Regions from separate parts of the Martinezella sp. CNPSo 3959 genome, predicted to be linked through region 2. Evidence: riboswitches for the same ligand, from Rfam matches in the RefSeq annotation. Region 2 holds a riboswitch; the other holds the start of a gene.
The links. A riboswitch is a leader RNA that binds a small molecule or an ion and turns the genes downstream of it on or off. The one in region 2 is predicted to bind S-adenosylmethionine.

Region 1 (9,382 bases), on a different contig from region 2:
TCCATTGATTTAGGGTAGTTGCGCCCCCAAGCAAACAATTGCTGCGTCTCGGAGAGCATTCAGACAGTCCCTCTACGACGCAAAACGCAGCGTTACAAGGAAGTCTTATGGTCAAGGTCATCGCCTCTTCGGTCCGCAAGGGCAACGTTCTCGACGTCGACGGCAAGCTCTACGTCGTTCTCACCGCTCAGAACTTTCATCCGGGCAAGGGTACGCCGGTTACCCAGGTCGACATGCGCCGCATCGTCGACGGCGTGAAGGTCTCCGAGCGTTGGCGCACGACCGAACAGGTCGAGCGCGCCTTCGTCGAAGACGTGAACTTCCAGTACCTCTATGAAGACGGCGAAGGCTTCCACTTCATGAACCCGGCCACCTACGACCAGGTCGTGGTCGATGTCGAAACCATGGGCGACCAGAAGGCCTATCTCCAGGAAGGCATGACCTGCATCCTGTCGATCCACGAAGGCATCCCACTCGCGATCGAACTGCCGCGCCATGTCACGCTCGAAATCAGCGAGACAGAGCCGGTCGTGAAGGGCCAGACGGCATCCTCTTCCTACAAGCCTGCCATACTGTCGAACGGCATCCGCACCCTGGTGCCGCCGCACATTACCGCCGGCACCCGCGTCGTCATCGCCACGGAAGACAATTCCTACGTCGAGCGCGCCAAGGACTGAGCTTCAAGCTCATAGCTTGCATGAAGAACGCCTCGTCCTCGCGACGGGGCGTTTTGCGTTTTGGGCGGTTGAAGCCAGAGGATCGCATGAAGATGGATCCCACTGTCTTAGGGAGCACTGGCCTTTTTCTCGCCCGCCCGCATTGCGCTGGCAGCTTCGGGAGGCGTTTGCATATCGGTACTGTGCTCATGCGGAGCGAGGGACTGCAGATGCAGGATGCGCGGCGACATGGAGTTCATAAAGGCATCGGAGCGGCCGATGTAGATCAGGGTCGCACCCTCCAGTTCAGTGAGCATAGCGAACGCCTTCGCCTGAACTTCAGCCTCGAGCCCTTCCATGGCATCGTCGAAGACGATCCATTTCGGCTTCGCGAGCAGCAGATGCGCAAAGCCGACAGCCTTCTGCTCTTCGGTATCGAGCAATCGATCCCAGCGGGCCTGCGTATCGAGACGGCTCTTCAGCCGGCCGAGCCCCACCTTGTCGATGACGGCCTCGACAGCGGCATCGTCGTAGGCGTCCGGATCATCCGGAAAACAGATTGCCTCCCTGAGCGTGCCGGTCGGCACATAGGGCGTATGTGGCACGAAGAGCATGTCGTCCATCGGCGGCAGGCTGACCGTGCCCGAGCCGCTGTACCACTGGTGCGCCAGCACCTCGAACAGCAGCCTGCGGTTTACGCCGTGATCGCCATTGATCATCACATGCTCGCCGGCATTGATGGTGACCGTCCCCTCCGCGATCCGGAAGCCGTTTTCGGTCGCATCGTCGCTGGTCTTCGTCGAAATCTCCAGATCGGTCCAAACCATCGTCCCAGGTGCCGCTTTCTCAAAGACGAGGGTGTGCGGCATCGGCGTCTTGTCGTCCATCTCCGTCAGCGCCTTACGGAAATCGGTCACGCGCATCAGCGTCGCGCGCCATTCGGCGATCGGGCCGAAATTGGCGACATACCAGCGCAGCGCCGAATTGACCTGATTGAAGGCGCCGACCGCAACCATCAGCTGACCGAAGGTCAAGCCTCCGGAGAAATAGGCGGGCGCGGCAACGAGGATCGGAATGATCAGCACCAGCCAGCCATAGCCGGCCGATACCCAGGTGAGATTGGTATTGGCGATGGCAAGCTGCCGGATGACGGCAAGCACGGCCGATATATCGAGATTGATCCGCCGGCGTTCGTTCTCTTCGCCGCCGGCAATCGTGATCGCCGGCATATGCTCGTTGGCATGCATGAGCGCAAAGCGCAGCTCGGCCTCTTTCGAATAGCGATCCGCATTCAGCCGCACGAGGCGGCGGCCGACGAATTGGCTGAGGAACGATGCCGATCCGGCATAGAGGATTGCCGCCCAGACCATGTAGCCGGGGATGGCAAAACTCATGCCGTTGACTTTGAATACCATGCCGCTGGAAAGCTCCCAGAGCACGCCGATAAAGCTCAGCAGCAGGATCGTCGCCTGCACCAGACCGATGGCGAGCCCGGTCGTGCTTTCCGCGAGGTTGCGGGCATCTTCATGCAGACGCTGGTCGGGATTGACGCCGATCAGGCCGGAAGAGGCGAGACGAAGCGCGCGCTTCGCCTGAAGCCACTGATTGACGAGATCACGCGCCAGACCCTCGCGCATGTACAGCGCGGTCATCTGGTTGAGCCAGGCCTGGATGACGTTGAGGACCAGAAGCGAACCGGCGATGATGCCGAAGACGCCGAGCTGATGGAAGAAAGCGGTAATATCGCGCCTTGCCAGCGAATCGTAAAAGGGCGCGTTCCAATTGTTGAGCAGCACCTGAACATAGGCCGTGACGAGAATGATTGCGAAAAGCGCGACGACAAGGATAATGAGCCTGATGCGGACCGGCGAATTCCAGAACGCGGAAAACATCATCCTCAACCGAAAGAAGAGGCTCAAATCGTATCCGACCTGCTCGTTCCCCTGCCCATTCGGCTTGGCTTGCGTATCAACTGCCATCAGCACTTCCCTGCCACGCGTCCCGTCAGTTAATCATGAGCCGCCCTCATGTCCACCCTTGCAATAGATCGGTGGGATCACATTCCTATATACACGGTTTCGCGTCTTGAACCGAATAAGGCCAGCAATTAGCTTGCGCTTGAAAGATTGAGAAAGCCTTCCGATGCAATTTCAGGGAACTGCCGACTATATTGCCGACAAGGATCTGATGGTCGCCGTCAATGCTGCCATAAGGCTGGAGCGTCCGCTTCTCGTAAAGGGCGAACCCGGTACGGGCAAGACCGAACTCGCACGCCAGGTGGCCACCGCGCTCGGCCTTGACCTGATCGAGTGGAATGTCAAATCGACGACGAAGGCCCAGCAGGGTCTCTACGAATATGATGCGGTTTCGCGCCTGCGCGACAGCCAGCTCGGCGACATCAGAGTTCATGATGTCAGCAACTATATCCGTCAGGGCAAGCTTTGGCAGGCCTTCACCTCGCCGACGAAGTGCGTGCTGCTGATCGACGAGATCGACAAGGCCGATATCGAATTCCCGAACGATCTCCTGCAGGAACTCGACCGCATGGAATTCCATGTCTACGAGACCGGTGAGACGATCCGGGCCGCCGTCCGCCCGATCGTCATCATCACCTCGAACAACGAGAAGGAGCTGCCGGACGCCTTCCTGCGCCGCTGTTTCTTTCATTATATCCGCTTCCCAGACATGGAGACGCTGACGCGCATCGTCGAGGTGCACTATCCCGGCATCAAGCAGACGCTCGTCCATGCGGCACTGACGCAATTCTTCGAAATCCGCGACGTGCCGGGCTTGAAGAAGAAGCCCTCGACCTCGGAAGCGCTCGACTGGATCCGCCTGCTGGTCGCAGACGATATCGAGCCGGAAACATTGCGCGCCGATGCGAAGAACGTATTGCCGAAACTCCATGGTGCGCTTCTGAAGAACGAGCAGGATGTGCACCTCTTCGAGCGGCTGGCCTTCATGGCGCGTGGGCAGGGTAGATAATGCAACCCGATGCCGTAAAGGTTTTGATCTATGCCGTTCGGGATGGGCATCTGCTGGTATTCGATGAGCCAGACTTCCCCGCCGTCCAGCTCCAGATTCCTGGTGGCACTGTCGAATCCGGTGAGGACATTGTAGCGGCCGCAGCGCGCGAATTTGAGGAGGAGACCGGTTTTGCGCCGCGCGAACTCCATCCGCTTGGCGTCCACGACTACCGTTTCGAAAAGAACGGCCGCGATTACTATCACCAACGGCACTATTTCCGCTGCGGTATCTCCGAGCGAGCGCCTGCCACTTGGCTCCACCACGAAATGACGCCTTTCGACGGTGGCGACCCGATCGGCTTCCGCTTCTTCTGGCTACCGATCGAGACCGCCAGCCAGCGCCTCGGTTATGGCATGGAAGCTCTCATTAAACATCTGTAGGCCGTATCGCGCCTCTGGACTCAACCCACCGACTTCCATCGACGCTTGTCCCCATTGACCCGCCGAGATGACAGGTCTATTGAATTTCCCTCGTGGTGATTTGGCCGGCCGGCTTGCAGCCACGTTAAATAAGTCGCTAAAGGGCCGCGTGCGGACCGGTAGCGATTCATCGCGGCCGGTTTTTTTGTATTTGGCGAGTGAAAAGATGCCCATCAAGATTCCCGATACGCTCCCCGCGTTTGAAACCCTTCAGAACGAAGGTGTGCGGGTGATGACCGAAACGGTGGCGTTCCGTCAGGATATCCGCCCTCTTCAGATCGGGCTTCTCAACCTCATGCCGAACAAGATCAAGACCGAGGTCCAGATGGCGCGCCTGGTCGGCGCATCGCCGCTGCAGGTGGAGTTTTCCCTGGTGCGTGTTGGCGCGCACAAGGCCAAGAACACCTCCGAAGAGCATCTCCTCGCCTTTTACCAAACGTGGGAAGAGGTGAAGCACCGCAAGTTCGACGGCTTCATCATCACGGGTGCGCCGATCGAGCTGCTGGAATATGAGGACGTCACCTATTGGAACGAGATGCAGGAGATCTTGGACTGGACGACGACCAACGTCCATTCGACGATGAACGTCTGCTGGGGCGCGATGGCGGCGATCTATCATTTCCACAAGGTGCCGAAATACACGCTGAAGGAAAAGGCTTTCGGCGTCTATCGTCACCAGAACCTGAAGCCCTCCTCGGTCTATCTCAACGGCTTCTCCGACGATTTCGCCATTCCGGTGTCGCGCTGGACCGAAGTGCGCCGCGCCGATATCGAAAAGGTGCCTGGCCTGCAGATCCTGATGGATTCGAGCGAGATGGGCGTCTGCCTCGTGCATGAGCAGGCTTGTAACCGGCTCTACATGTTCAATCACGTGGAGTATGATTCCACCTCGCTGGCGGATGAGTATTTCCGCGATGTGAATGCGGGCGTGCCGATCAAGATGCCGCACAACTATTTCCCGCACAACGATCCGGAAATTCCTCCGCAGAACCGGTGGCGCAGCCACGCGCATCTGTTCTTCGGCAACTGGATCAACGAGATCTACCAGACCACGCCATATGATCTGGAGGAGATCGGTCAGGAAAGGACTTGAGGCTTGTTCATTCCCTTCTTCCTGAAGCTAAGGCAAGCGAAGGTTCCGGTGACGCTCCGGGAATTCCTGTCGCTGCTTGAAGGAATGGAAGAAGGGATTGCTGATTACGACGTCGAGGCCTTCTACTATCTGGCGCGCGCGACGCTGATCAAGGACGAGCGCTTCATCGACCGTTTCGACCAGGTCTTCGCCGATTACTTTCGTGGCGTCGAGGCGATCGCCAGCAATGCCGATGGAGAAGCGGTGGAGCCGACCGCCATTCCTGAAGAATGGCTGCGCAAGCTCGCCGAGCGGCATCTGACGGAAGAGGAAAGACGGCAGATCGAGGCACTCGGCGGCTTCGACAAGCTGATGGAGACGCTGCGCGAGCTGCTGGCCGAGCAGAAGGGCGGGCATCAGGGCGGCTCGAAATGGATCGGCACGGCGGGCACCTCGCCCTTCGGCGCCTACGGCTATAACCCCGAAGGCGTGCGCATCGGCCAGGAAACCTCGCGCAATCGCCGCGCGGTAAAAGTCTGGGACCGGCGCGACTTCAAGAACCTCGATGACGGCGTAGAGCTTGGCACCCGCAATATCAAGGTGGCGCTGAAGCGCCTGCGCCGCTGGGTTCGCGAGGGGGCAGCCGAGGAACTGGATCTTTCCGGCACCATCCGCTCCACCGCCGAGCATGGCTATCTCGATGTCCAGACACGGCCGGAGCGCCGCAACGCCGTCAAACTTCTGATGTTCTTCGATGTCGGCGGCTCGATGGACGACCATATCCGCGTCGTGGAGGAACTCTTCTCCGCCGCCCGCGCGGAGTTCCGCCACATGGAGTATTTCTACTTTCACAACTGCCTCTACGAGGGCGTGTGGAAGGACAATCGTCGCCGGCGCGTCGATATCACGGCGACGACCGATCTCATCCGCACCTTCGGCCCCGACTACCGTGTCGTCTTCGTCGGCGACGCATCTATGAGCCCCTATGAGATCTCTCAGCCGGGCGGCTCGGTGGAGCATTGGAACAAGGAGACCGGCGAGACCTGGCTCGCCCGAATGACCGGCCATTTCCGCAAATGCATCTGGATCAATCCGGTGCCGGAAAACTATTGGGGCCATACGACCTCCATTTCCCTCATCCGCCGCCTGATGAACGACCGCATGTACCCGCTGACGCTCGGCGGGCTGGAAAAGGCGACAAGGGAATTGTCGCGCTGAGGCTGGATCAGTCTGGGTTTTGCAATGGTCAGGCGCGCACTGTTCTGCCGCGCCCTCGTGCCTGGCCCCTCACCCCAACCCTCTCCCCGCTTGCGGGAAGAGGGAGTTCGACAGTGCCTCAAACTCTCTTCGCAATCCGAGTGGTCAATCCGGCTGGCTCGGTCGTCCCCTCTCCCCGCAAGCGGGGAGAGGGCTAGGGTGAGGGGCCGTTACAGAATCGACCCGCTCTGTCATAGGCATTGCATACTTCCGGCGCAGCGTAGTGTCTCTAAAGCCAAACGGAGCCTTGATCCCCCGCTGCTCACCTCTAAATTTCGCCATCGAACTGGTTGCGGAACGGCGCGAATGGAGGCAGGGTCTGGCCTCGCATACTCAAAAGCAATGGATGAGCTGATATGACGGAAAGCACTTTGCAGCGGGAACATTTTGGGACGACGGCGAATGGAGATACCGTTTATCGCGTCAAGATCGTCGGTGGCGGCCTGACCGCCCATATCATGTCCTGGGGGGCAGTCATCCAGGATCTGCGCCTCGACGGCCACGAGCCCTCGCTTCTGCTCGGCTTCGACAATTTCGCCGATTATCCGGCCCATTCCTCCTATTTCGGCGCCACGCCCGGCCGCTGCGCCAACCGCATCGGCGCTGGCCGCTTCACGCTCGACGGCAAGCAGTATCAGCTGGAGCTCAATGAAAAGGGCGTCACCCATCTGCATGGCGGCAAGGACAATATCGCCAAGCGCAACTGGACCATCGTCGAGCACGATACCGACCGTGTCGTCCTGAAGATTGTCGACCCCGATGGCCGCGCCGGCTATCCCGGCAATTGCACGATCCAGGCAACCTATTGGGTGCATGGCAATGGCGAATTGTCGGTCACCTACGAATCGACCACCGATCAGCCCACTCTCGCCAATGTCTGCCAGCACGCCTATTTCAACCTCGACGGCCGCGACGATGCGCTCGGTCACGACATCATGATCGCCGCCGATCACTACACACCGACGGACGACAAACAGATACCGACAGGGGAAATCCGCTCTGTCGAAGGCACTGCCTTCGATTTCCGCGAGATGTCGCCGATGAAGCGTTTCGAAGGAAGTGATCAGGCGCTCTACGATCATAATTTCTGCCTCTCCAGCGAGCGCACCGCCAAACGCTCCGTCGTGCTCGCCCGCAGCGTCAATTCCGGCGTATCGCTTGAGGTCCGCACCACCGAGCCCGGCGTGCAGTTCTATGCCGGCTTCAAGCTCGATGTGCCGGTTCCCGGTCATGACGGCCGCAAGATCGGCCCGTTTGCCGGCTTCTGCCTGGAAACGCAGGTTTGGCCCGATGCCATCAACCATGAAGGCTTCCCCAATGCCGTGCTCCGCCCGGGCGAGGTATTGCGGCAGGAAACGGATTACATTTTCACGAAGAACTAAGCCGGGCACGCCCTGCTCACACTAATCGGCCGGGCGTCCAAAGCGCCCGGCCGATTCTTTTTTGCACTGCGGACAGATTCATCTTGTGAATTGGTTCTAAATAGGTTCTATATGACGACCATGGATAGAACCAGTTTGATCGCCGAATTGAACAATCGCGGCCTCAGCGACGGGACTGGGAGCGGGCCGCTGTACAAGCGCCTAGCACAAGCGCTGACGGGTCTGATCCAAGAGGGCCTGCTGAAACCGGGCACGGCACTTCCGGGCGAACGCGACCTCGCCAGCGCACTGGAAATCGGCCGCATCACGGTCAGAACCGCCTATCGCGACCTGCTCACTTCAGGCGTCATCGAATCCCGCCACGGCAGCGGCACCTTCGTCTCGCAGCATGTGGAGCGCATCGAGCAGCCGCTCTGGCGCCTCTCCTCCTTTTCCGCAGATATGCGCTCTCGCGGCCGCGAACCGGCAGCACGCATTCTGTCCCGCACCGTCAGCGCGCCCGCGCCGGAGGAATCCTTCCTGCTGGGCCTCGGCCTTGATGAACCCGTGTTGCGGCTCGATCGACTGCGCCTGGCTGATGGCCAGCCGCTCGCCATCGAGCGCGCCGTCGTTCCCATCAAATTCCTGGGTGAGGAGGCCATATCCGAGGGGTCGCTTTACGACGCCCTGGCCGCCAAAGGCTTCAAGCCCGTCCGCGCCCAGCAGAGGCTGACCGCCGTGACGCTCGACCCGACCTCCGCCTCGATCCTGACCGTGAAGGCCGGAGCGCCCGCGCTTCTGATCGAGCGCGTTTCCCGCCTCGCGGACCAGCGCGTCGTTGAATATACCCGCTCGCATTACCGCGGCGATGCCTATGATTTTGTTGCTGAATTGAGAATTGGAGATGACCTATGAGCGAGACCCAATCCCTGATGCTGACGGAAGCCGGCCAATCGCCTGAGGTGGTTGCGACGCTGCTTGAAAAGGAAAAGCCTGCTTTTGCCGAGATCGCGAAGCTCTTCTCGACCGGTCGCCCGTCGCTGATCACGACGGCCGCGCGCGGCTCGTCCGACCACGCCGCCACCTTCTTCAAATATCTCTTCGAAATCTCCTGCGGCATCCCGGTCGCTTCCGTCGGCCCGTCGATCGCCTCCGTTTATGGCGCTCCGCTGCACCTGAAGGGCGGCATTCACTTCACGGTCTCCCAGTCCGGCGGCAGCCCCGATATCATCGCCATGCAGGCCGCCGCCAAGAAGGGCGGCGCCACCACGATCGCCGTCGTCAACGTCACCGACAGCCCGCTCGCCAAGGAGGCCGACATCGTGCTCGGCCTGAACGCCGGCAAGGAACAGAGCGTCGCCGCGACCAAATCCTTCATCGCCTCGGTTGCCGCTCTTGCCGGCGTCACGGCTGCAGTGTCGCAGGATAAGGCGCTGATCGATGGTCTCGCCAAGCTGCCGAAGGCGCTTGCTGCGACCTCGGGCATCGACGGCAAGGCGGCCGAAGATGTGCTCTTCGATGCCTCCTCGCTCTATACCGGCGGCCGCGGTCCGGCTTTCGCCATTGCGCTCGAAGCGGCCTTGAAGGCGA
Region 2 (9,382 bases):
GATCGCCGGGAAGAAGGCCGCCAGCATCGCCGCATGCACCGTTCCCTTGACGACGCCGACCGGATGTCCCGACAGCGAGGCGGCGGTCGTGCCGCTGATCGATGCCTTGAGATTGCGCACGAAGCGGGCCGGCAACATCAGGAAAGGCCGTGAAAAGGCGAAAGTCTTGCGCAGCTCGGGCGTAACCGCCACGCCGGCGATGATGGCATCGCCTTGCGAAGCGGCAAGTGCACCCTGCAATTCGCCGAAGGGCAAGGCCTGGATCTGGCATTTGTCCGATATTGCCAGCTCATCGCAGATCTTGCGCGTCAGCTCGACATGGAAGCCGGTGAGCTTGCCATTCTGATCGAGGAAGTTGAAGGGCGGAAAGTCGATCGACGTCAGGAAGCGCAGCCTGACCAATGAGGACAGATCCGGCTTCGGCAGGCGCTCACGCGCATCGAACAGGATCGGCAGGCTCTGCGGCTTCGTCTCCTGAGCGGCAACCGGCACGGTGCAGGATAGAGCGATCAAGGCCGCAAGCGTCAGGTGCCGGGCGACTGACATGATCGACGAAAGGCAAACACGCATGGTCTGGATACGGCCTCCGGTCGTGGATGCACATTCTGATTCACCAATCCGATGTAGCAGAGACAGGCCGCAGGGGGAATATCGCGCGATTAATGATGACTGAAACGGCGCTGGGATGGGTGGCTTTGGAGCCTTTTACTTTTTCGGCAGAACGAGCCGTTCAATCTTTCCCGACCGGCTGCCTTCAGCTTCTCCGCGCCGCTTCAACAGTCTCGCCGGAGCGCCGACATAGATGCCGTAAGGCTTGGTCCGGCCCTTGACGACGGCGTTGGCGCCGATAACGCATCCCTTGGCGATATGGGAGCCACCGAGGATCTTGGCGCCCGCCCCTATCCAGACATCGTCCTCAATGACGATCGGCTTCTTCGTCACGCCCTGAAGGCGGATCGGCTGCGAGATGTCATCGAAATTGTGATCGAAGGAGACGACCATTGCATGGGCGGCGATGCGCACATCATTGCCAATCACAATCCCGCCGCGGCCGAGCAGAATGCTGTAGTCGTTGAAGGAGACATGATTGCCGATTTCGATGCTGCCTTCTTGCGCATCGATGATGACGCCCTTGCGGAAATGCACTCTTTCCCCGATGCGGACATCGCCCCGCTTCCAGATGATTTTGGTGCCGAGAGGTACTTTGGTGCTGCGGGCAATCTTCAGCGCACCGCTTCGAAAGAGTGCTCTCAACCTGTAAAACCATGCAATGCCACGCATTTCGACGCTCCTGACAAGGAGCGCCCGTTCTTACACGCTTGTCTGACGCCCGCCTGAATGCGCTACAGATGGCGATGCGGCAGTGCATTCACAAGTGCCGTCCCATTGCCCGTGCTGTTCAGATGCGCGCGGCAAGGCCTGTGATCAACGCAATCACGCCGAAGCCCGCGGCCCCTGTACAGACGGCAACCCAGCCGCCGAAATCCCAGGCAGTTCCGGCAAGAGCCGATCCCAGCGCGCCGCCGAGAAAGAATATGCCGACAAAGAGGCCGTTGATGCGACCGCGGGCTTCCGGCTTCAGGAGATTGACGGCGCGACGACCCAGGGTCTGATCGCCGGTGACGCCGACATCGAGCAAGACCGCGCTGACGCCCAGAAGGATCAATAGTGCCACAGAGTCGCCGGACCGTATTCCACCCACCCAGGCAGCCAACGCCATAGCGGCAAGCACGATCAGATGCGACGCCAATGTCGCCGTCCGTGTCCAGCCCCTGTCGCCCATGCGGCCGAAGACAGAGGTCGCCGCTGCACCACCGGCGCCAACGAGGGCAAACAGCGCGATGCCGGACTGGCCGAGTGAAAATGGCGGCTGCGCCAGACGCAGGGCGACGGAGGTCCAGAACAGGCTGAAACTCGCCATCATCAAGGCTGCAGTGAAGGCACGCAGCCGCAGCACCGGCTCCTCCCGCAGGAGCCCGAAGAGCGAACCGATCAAGGCCCCGTAACTCGCGTTGATCAGAGGGCGCCGCTCCGGCAGGCGTAAGGCAAGCACAGCGGCGAGCAGCGCAAGCGTTGCGGCACTCAGAGCATAGAAACTTCTCCAGCCCCAAAAGTCGGCAATCAAGCTCGCCAGAGGGCGCGAGACAAGAATGCCGACCATGACGCCGCTCATGACATTGCCGATAACCTGGCCACGATGTTCAGGCGGCGCCATCGCTGCCGCGATCGGCACGAGGATTTGGATGGCGGAACAAGCCGCTCCCAGCAGGAAGAGGAAGATCAGAAGGCTCCAGCCCGTCGGTGCGAAGGCGGCGGCAATAGCCATGACCAGAGCCGAGAGAAGCATGCGCAGCACGAGCTGCCGGTTTTCCATGAGATCCGCCAGCGGCACCAGAAAGAACAGGCCGGCGGCATAGCCGAGCAGCGAGGCCATGGCCACCAGGCCGGCACCGCTTTCGGAAAAGCCGAGCGACGGGCCGATGATGCCGATCAGCGTCTGAGGCGCGAAGAGATTGAGGATGATGACGCCGGTAGCGATGGCGAACAACAAGGTCGAAGGAGCGGCCGCCGTTGTGGAAACCTCTCCCTCCGGCTCGCTCGTCATGCGTTCGGGGACTTGCGACATGAGCTCTCCAATAATCCTTGATAATAAAGATAGCCATGTTTATCGCTTTGTCGCATAATGCAGCAATTGAAATGAACTAATAATGATTATGCGAGTTCGGCATGAACATTCATGATCTGGAAGCCTTCGTCGCCGTGGTGGAAACGGGTTCGATCGTTGCCGCCTCGGCGCGCATCAATCTGACCCAGCCCGGCATCACCCGACGCATACAGAACCTGGAAGACAGCCTCGGCATCGCCTTGCTCGACCGGCAGTCGAAGCCCCTACGGCCGACCGCGGCGGGACGCGAAGCCTATGAGCATGGGCGCCGCGTGTTGCGCTCGCTCGACGATCTCAAGGCCGGCGTTTCGCCCGGCGGCGCGATCGGCGGCGAATTCCGTCTCGGGATCATGCCCTATCTCTCCGAAGCGGCCTTATCCGCTCCGCTTGATGAATTGCGCAGCCAGTTTCCGCAATTGACGCTGCGCATTGTCACCGGCTGGTCGCCGCAGCTGATCGAGCAAGTCGCTCATAGCCAGCTCGATGCAGCAACCGTCTGCTTGGCGGAAGGGTTGCAGCCGCCAGATAATGTCGTCGGCGAGATGCTCGGAGTCCATGCCGTCATTCTCGTCGCGGCGCCGTCGCTCGGCGTTCCCAAGCAACCGAGACTGGAAGATCTCTCCCGTTTTCCCTGGATCATGAACCAGAGCGGCTGCGGCTTTCGCGCCTTCATTCAGCATCGCTTCGAAGCCGAACGTCTGCCCTTTGATGTCGGGGTCGAGGCCATGAGCGCCGATCTGCGCATGTCGCTGGTCGCACGCGGGCTCGGCATTGGCGTCCTGACGCCGGCCGCACTGACGGACAGCCGCTGGCGCAATGCCGTCGAGATCGTCGAAGCACCGGATTTCAGCCCGGAAGTCGTCAACTGGCTGGTGCATCGTCCGCCGGCCGGGCGGCTGGCGCGACCGATCGCAATCTTTGGAGATGCGCTAAAGGAAGCGCTGAAATCGAAGAAACCGCTTCTGACGTGAAGATTATGGAGCGGGCGAAGGGAATCGAACCCTCGTATTCAGCTTGGGAAGCTGCTGCTCTGCCATTGAGCTACGCCCGCCTGACACCCTGAGATGTCCAACAGTTGGCGGCCCCTGTCAAGATCAGTGAACCGGCTTCTCCCGTCTTCAATGGATCAATCACCGCCGACGGGCATCGGAAATGTACTTGGCCATTAAAACACGTTTCCTAGCAATGGCGCGGCAGAATAAGAAACATTGCGGGAAGTATCATCGTTCCGAACAAGGCGCCGTTCGAAATATATGGCAGAAGACGTTTGCGCTTCGGCTTTTTGCGACTTCTCGGTTTCGGAAGAGGGCCGTACGGGCCTTCACCATTTGACTGAAAATAAAAGAAACCAATTGCCATATGTATCAGCACGGCGACAACGGCGATCGATAGTATGACAACGGTGCGAGCCCATGCACTCGCGGCGCATTCCACCTGCCGATCGTCTATGTTGAGACCCGTAGCAATCTTGACGACTCCGATAACCGGCAAATACGCGAACAAATACACGAGCATCATATATGCCGCCCCGAGCCGGCCGGTTGGATCACTCGGTAATTTCATATCCGCCCATCCGAATAGACAGCTGAGACTTCCATTTATCGCCACAAATTTATCCCACGAGATGTGGGGGCGCTCTGCTTCCACCACAAGATGAGTTCATTACATTCTTTGCGCGAGATTATAGCAAAAGGGGCGCCTGATATTCATCGGACGTCCCAGTAGACAGCACCTATCGCTTTCCCAAAAAGGGTCACTAGAGCCGGAAGTGCTTCGAGAGCTTCAGGCCCTGTGCCTGATAGTTCGAGCCGAGGCCGGAGCCGTAGAGGCTGCTCGGCTGTTCCAGCATGTGTTCGTAGATCAGGCGGCCGACGATCTGGCCGTCTTCCAGAATGAAGGGTACTTCGTGGCTGCGCACTTCGAGCACGGCGCGGCTGCCGCGGCCGCCGGCCGGCGCATGGCCGAAGCCGGGATCGAAGAAGCCGGCATAGTGGACGCGGAATTCGCCGACCAGCGGATCGAACGGCGTCATTTCGGCGGCGAAATGCGGGGGAACATGCACCGCCTCGCGCGAAACGAGGATGTAGAATTCGTCGGGATCGAGGATCAGCTCGGTACGGCCGCGGCTATAGAGCGGCTCCCAGAAATCGAAAATATCGTGCTGGGCCTTCTTGTCGACATCGACGACGGCCGTGTGATGCTTGCCGCGATAGCCGATCAGCCCTTCCTTGTCGCCGGCAAGGTCGATCGACAGAGCGATGCCGCCGCCGGTGATGTTCGGCTTCTTGCTGGCAACCAGTGTTTCGCTCTCGTGCAGCGCCAGCAATTCCGGCTCGGTGAGCAGGGCCTGGCCGACGCGGAAGCGGATCTGCGACAGGCGCGAGCCGCGGCGCACGACGATCGGGAAGGTACGCGGGCTGATTTCGAGATAGAGCGGGCCGGAATAGCCGGCTGGGATCTTGTCGAACTCCTGCGCCCGGTCGGTGATGACGCGGGTGAAGATGTCGAGACGGCCGGTCGAGCTCTTCGGATTGGCCGATGCCGACATATCTTCGGGCAGGTCGAGGCGCTCCATCAACGGCACGATATAGACGCAGCCGGTTTCCAGCACCGCGCCTTCCGAGAGATCGACGACATGCAGCTTCAGCCGGTCGAGCTTGTCGGCGACCAGATGCGACGGGCCGGGCATGAAGCTGGCGCGGACGCGGAATGCATGCGAGCCGAGCCTGAGGTCGAGGCTTGCCGGCTGGATCTGATCGACGTCCAGTTCTCTCTCGCTCGTCAGCCGGCCTGTTTCAAACAGCGCTGCAATGGCCCGGTCGGCCAGAATTCCAGTATTGCGAGCCATCATGCTTCTCTCATAATTTGCCGCAGACAAAACCAAACTCAGGGAATTGACGCAAGCCGTCAACGGCAGTATTGCAACTTATCCCGTGGTGATTTGGCCGGTCGGCTTGCAGCCACGTTAAACAAATGGCTAAAAAGACCGGGGTTGAACCGGTCTGCTTTTGCGACCGGTTTTTTTGTTTTGAAAGTGGTGATGGCATGAGCAAGACTTGGCGCCCCGCAACCCAGCTCGTTCACGGCGGAACACTCCGCTCGCAATTCGGCGAGACCTCCGAAGCAATCTATCTGACCCAGGGCTTCGTCTATGACACCTCGGAAGCGGCGGAAGCCCGCTTCAAGGGCGAAACGGATGGGTTCATCTACGCCCGCTACGGCAGCCCGACCAACGACATGTTCGAAAAGCGCATGTGCGCTCTGGAAGGCGCTGAAGACGCCCGCGCCACCGCTTCGGGTATGGCCGCTGTCTCGGCCGCCATCCTCTGCCAGCTTAAGGCCGGCGATCATATCGTTGCAGCCCGCGCCCTCTTCGGCTCCTGCCGCTGGGTGGTCGAGACGCTCGCGCCGAAATACGGCATCGAATGCACGCTGGTCGATGGCCGTTTCACCGAGAACTGGGAAAAGGCCATCCGCCCGAACACCAAGGTCTTCTTCCTCGAAAGCCCGACCAACCCGACGCTGGAAGTGGTCGATATCGCCGCTGTCGCCAAGCTCGCCAACCAGATCGGCGCCAAGGTCGTGGTCGACAACGTCTTTGCAACGCCGCTCTTTCAGAAGCCGCTGGAACTCGGCGCTCATATCGTCGTCTATTCCGCCACCAAGCATATCGACGGCCAGGGCCGTTCGCTCGGCGGCGTCATCCTCTCCGACAAGCAGTGGATCGACGAGAACCTGCAGGACTATTTCCGCCATACCGGACCGGCCATGTCGCCCTTTACCGCGTGGACGCTGCTGAAGGGCATCGAGACGCTGCCGCTGCGCGTTACACAGCAGACGGCGAATGCCTCCAAGGTTGCCGATTTCCTCGCCGAGCAGACCAACAAGGTCGCCCGCGTGATCTATCCAGGCCGCAAGGACCATCCGCAGGCCGATATCATCGCCAAGCAGATGAGCGGCGGCTCGACGCTGGTCGCCTTCGAGCTGAAGGGTGGCAAGGAAGCGGCCTTCAAGCTGCAGAACGCGCTTGAAATCGTGAAGATCTCCAACAATCTCGGCGACTCGAAGAGCCTGATCACGCATCCTGCCACGACCACGCACAAGAACCTTACCGACGAGGCCCGCGCCGAGCTCGGCATTTCGCCGGGCACCGTGCGCTTCTCCGCCGGCATCGAGGACAGCGCCGATCTGGTCGAGGATTTCGCCCGCGCTCTCGAGCAGGTTTCCGCCTGATATCCGTCGAGCCGCCCGGATTTTCTCCGGGCGGCTCGATTGCCCTTGGACAATTGGCAGCCCGTCAGATGGCGACCTTGAATTCCACCAGGCCGTTGTTCAGGAAGACCATCTTGTCGAACAGCTTGAGATCCAGCGGATTCGGCAGGCGAACATCCGCAAGATCGGGCACGGGCTTCAACGCGGGATCGTAGGAACGGTCGATCTGCGAGATGAAGACGACGATAATGCCTCTGACGCGCGCAAACGCCTTCAATATCTGAACCTGGATCATTAATTCCGGATTCTCCCGCTTCTGATCCAGCAGCTGCAGAAAATCGACCACCGCCAATGTACCGGGCGCCGCCGCAGTCAGCCTCTCCACGATATAATTGGCGCTGATGGCATCCGAATTGTCGAACTCGAATAGATCAGCAAATTCCGCATGATCGGCACCGATGACCGGAAAACGGTCCAGAACGACCTTTTCGGTGTCTTCCAGCGTGAAGAAGATGCCACGATTGCCAGCCTTCATGGCTTCGACGGCGAGCCTCAGGCTCATCAGGGTCTTGCCGTGACCGCGCCGTGCGCCGATCAGCACCAGATCGCCTGGGCTTAAACGCGAATACAGCTCGCCGACGGGCACGGCTGAGTTCGTTTTGCTCGCAAGCAAACTCCAGCCTCCGAAACCCTCGACGGCCGCGACACGATCCAGCGCGGCGTGCAAGGGGATGTTCTGCTGGCGGGACAGGAGCCTCGCCTTACGTTTCAAATGATAAACAGGGGCAGAAAGCCTCATATAAACCTCCTATTGCGAGCAATGACCGCAACCCCTCCTTATGCCAGGCGCTCAAACAGTCGGTTTGGATATCGACGGCCCTGCATGAAATATACTTTCCCGAACGGAGGGGGGAGGCATGGGCGATGCCAGAATCAGATGATAGCCGAAATCCTCCTGCAGGGAAATCTCATCCAAGCCCTGTCAGAGGAACATATAAAAGGAATGGGGGTTATATGGCCCGGAGGTTTTGATGCCGGGCGATCAGGTTGACCGTCGATCACAGAAGTCCACGGACAATCGTGGCAAGCGTTTCCTGAGTACGGAGGATGCGCCTACCTCTACTCCGGCAGATAAGATCAAATCACGGTGACCTAGGATACTTGGAGATGACTTCGTTAACCTTCAACATGAACCGCAATAGCTGGAATCGAAACCGTCCCAACCGTTCACGCAAGATTTCATTACGTCGTTCCTTGACGGAAAGCATCGGTTATAGGATACCGCTAAATATCCTGCACTTTGCGGGAATGGTGGAAAGCGGATAATATGCCGCAAACTTGAAAATGCTGAAACGGCGATGCGGCTTCAAGGAGCTCTCGACGTTTCAGGGCAGTGGCAAGGTGTCAGGCATGTATCGCGCCCTAACACGCGACATCGAGGTGGTTGTAGAGCCGTTTTATCTGGAGGAGCAATCCGATCCGGATGATGACCGTTATGTCTGGGGATACCGCATCGTCATTTCCAACCACTCGAAGGAAGCCGTGAAGCTGGTAACGCGCTATTGGCACATCACCGACATGAACGGCATCGTGGATGAAGTGACAGGCCCCGGCGTGGTCGGGGAGCAGCCGCACCTGAAGCCCGGCGATACCTATGAATATTCCTCGGGCTGCCCACTGGATACACCGTCAGGGATGATGTTCGGTCATTACCAGATGGAAACGGACGGCGGGGAGCAATTCCATGTCAAGATCCCCGCCTTTTCACTGGATACGCCCAACCTGCTGCGTACGCTGAACTGAGCGACCTCAGGCCACCTCTATTTCCGACACTTCGAAGCGATAGGTCGTCGAGCAGAACTCGCAGGTGACGGCGATCTCGCCATTCTCCTGGCTGGCCTCGATCTCCTCGGCTGTGAAACCTTTCAGGACGCCCTTCAGCTTGTCGCGCGAGCACGAACAGCGGTCATAGACGGCCTTCGGTTCATAGACGCGTACGCCGCGCTCGTGGAAGAGGCGATAGAGAAGCCGCTCGGTGCCGACCTGCGGATCCGTCAGCTCATCTGCATCGATGGTTTCCACCAGGCTGCGCGCTTCCGCCCAGGCATCGTCCTCGGCATGATTACGCGCGCCGGTATCGCCATCGCCGCCATGCAGGTCCGGCTGGCGCATGCGCTCGGGCGCTTCCGGCAAGAACTGCGCGATCAGGCCGCCGGCACGCCAGCGGTGACGCGGCTTGCCGTTCTCATCGCGATCGAAGAGCTCTGCAGCACCCAGACGCACGCGCGTCGGGATCTGTTCCGACTGGCGGAAATACGTGCCGGCAATCTCCTCCAGCGAAGCGCCATCAAGCGCGACAATGCCCTGATAAGGCTGACTGAAGCGGCCCTGATCGATGGTAAAAGCGAGCACGCCCTTGCCCAGCAGCTGCTCAGGCTCGGTTCTGCCTTCCGCAACTGCCTTTGCCAGCGCTTCTTCATTGAAACGCGCATAGGCCCGGACGTT

Region 1: linked by a shared signal. The riboswitch ahead of metA (homoserine O-acetyltransferase MetA) and the one ahead of AC13RE_RS12620 (O-succinylhomoserine sulfhydrylase) in region 2 are both predicted to bind S-adenosylmethionine.

The regions. Positions count from the first base shown of each region.
Region 1 covers NZ_JBXSOV010000006.1:177,718-187,099, forward strand. Annotated here, with positions in the region: gene efp (elongation factor P) at 108-677, shown strand; gene AC13RE_RS15925 (ABC transporter ATP-binding protein/permease) at 785-2,635, opposite strand; gene AC13RE_RS15930 (AAA family ATPase) at 2,799-3,641, shown strand; gene AC13RE_RS15935 (NUDIX domain-containing protein) at 3,641-4,063, shown strand; SAM riboswitch at 4,146-4,223, shown strand; gene metA (homoserine O-acetyltransferase MetA) at 4,269-5,195, shown strand; gene AC13RE_RS15945 (vWA domain-containing protein) at 5,199-6,392, shown strand; gene AC13RE_RS15950 (aldose epimerase family protein) at 6,788-7,813, shown strand; gene AC13RE_RS15955 (GntR family transcriptional regulator) at 7,934-8,707, shown strand; gene AC13RE_RS15960 (SIS domain-containing protein) at 8,704-9,382, shown strand, end outside.
Region 2 covers NZ_JBXSOV010000004.1:34,483-43,864, reverse strand. Annotated here, with positions in the region: gene AC13RE_RS12650 (transporter substrate-binding domain-containing protein) at 1-570, opposite strand, end outside; gene AC13RE_RS12645 (acyltransferase) at 706-1,281, opposite strand; gene AC13RE_RS12640 (MFS transporter) at 1,400-2,626, opposite strand; gene AC13RE_RS12635 (LysR family transcriptional regulator) at 2,728-3,636, shown strand; tRNA gene AC13RE_RS12630 (tRNA-Gly) at 3,643-3,716, opposite strand; gene AC13RE_RS12625 (2'-deoxycytidine 5'-triphosphate deaminase) at 4,422-5,516, opposite strand; SAM riboswitch at 5,589-5,667, shown strand; gene AC13RE_RS12620 (O-succinylhomoserine sulfhydrylase) at 5,711-6,898, shown strand; gene AC13RE_RS12615 (DNA helicase) at 6,963-7,676, opposite strand; gene apaG (Co2+/Mg2+ efflux protein ApaG) at 8,288-8,680, shown strand; gene AC13RE_RS12605 (Hsp33 family molecular chaperone) at 8,687-9,382, opposite strand, start outside.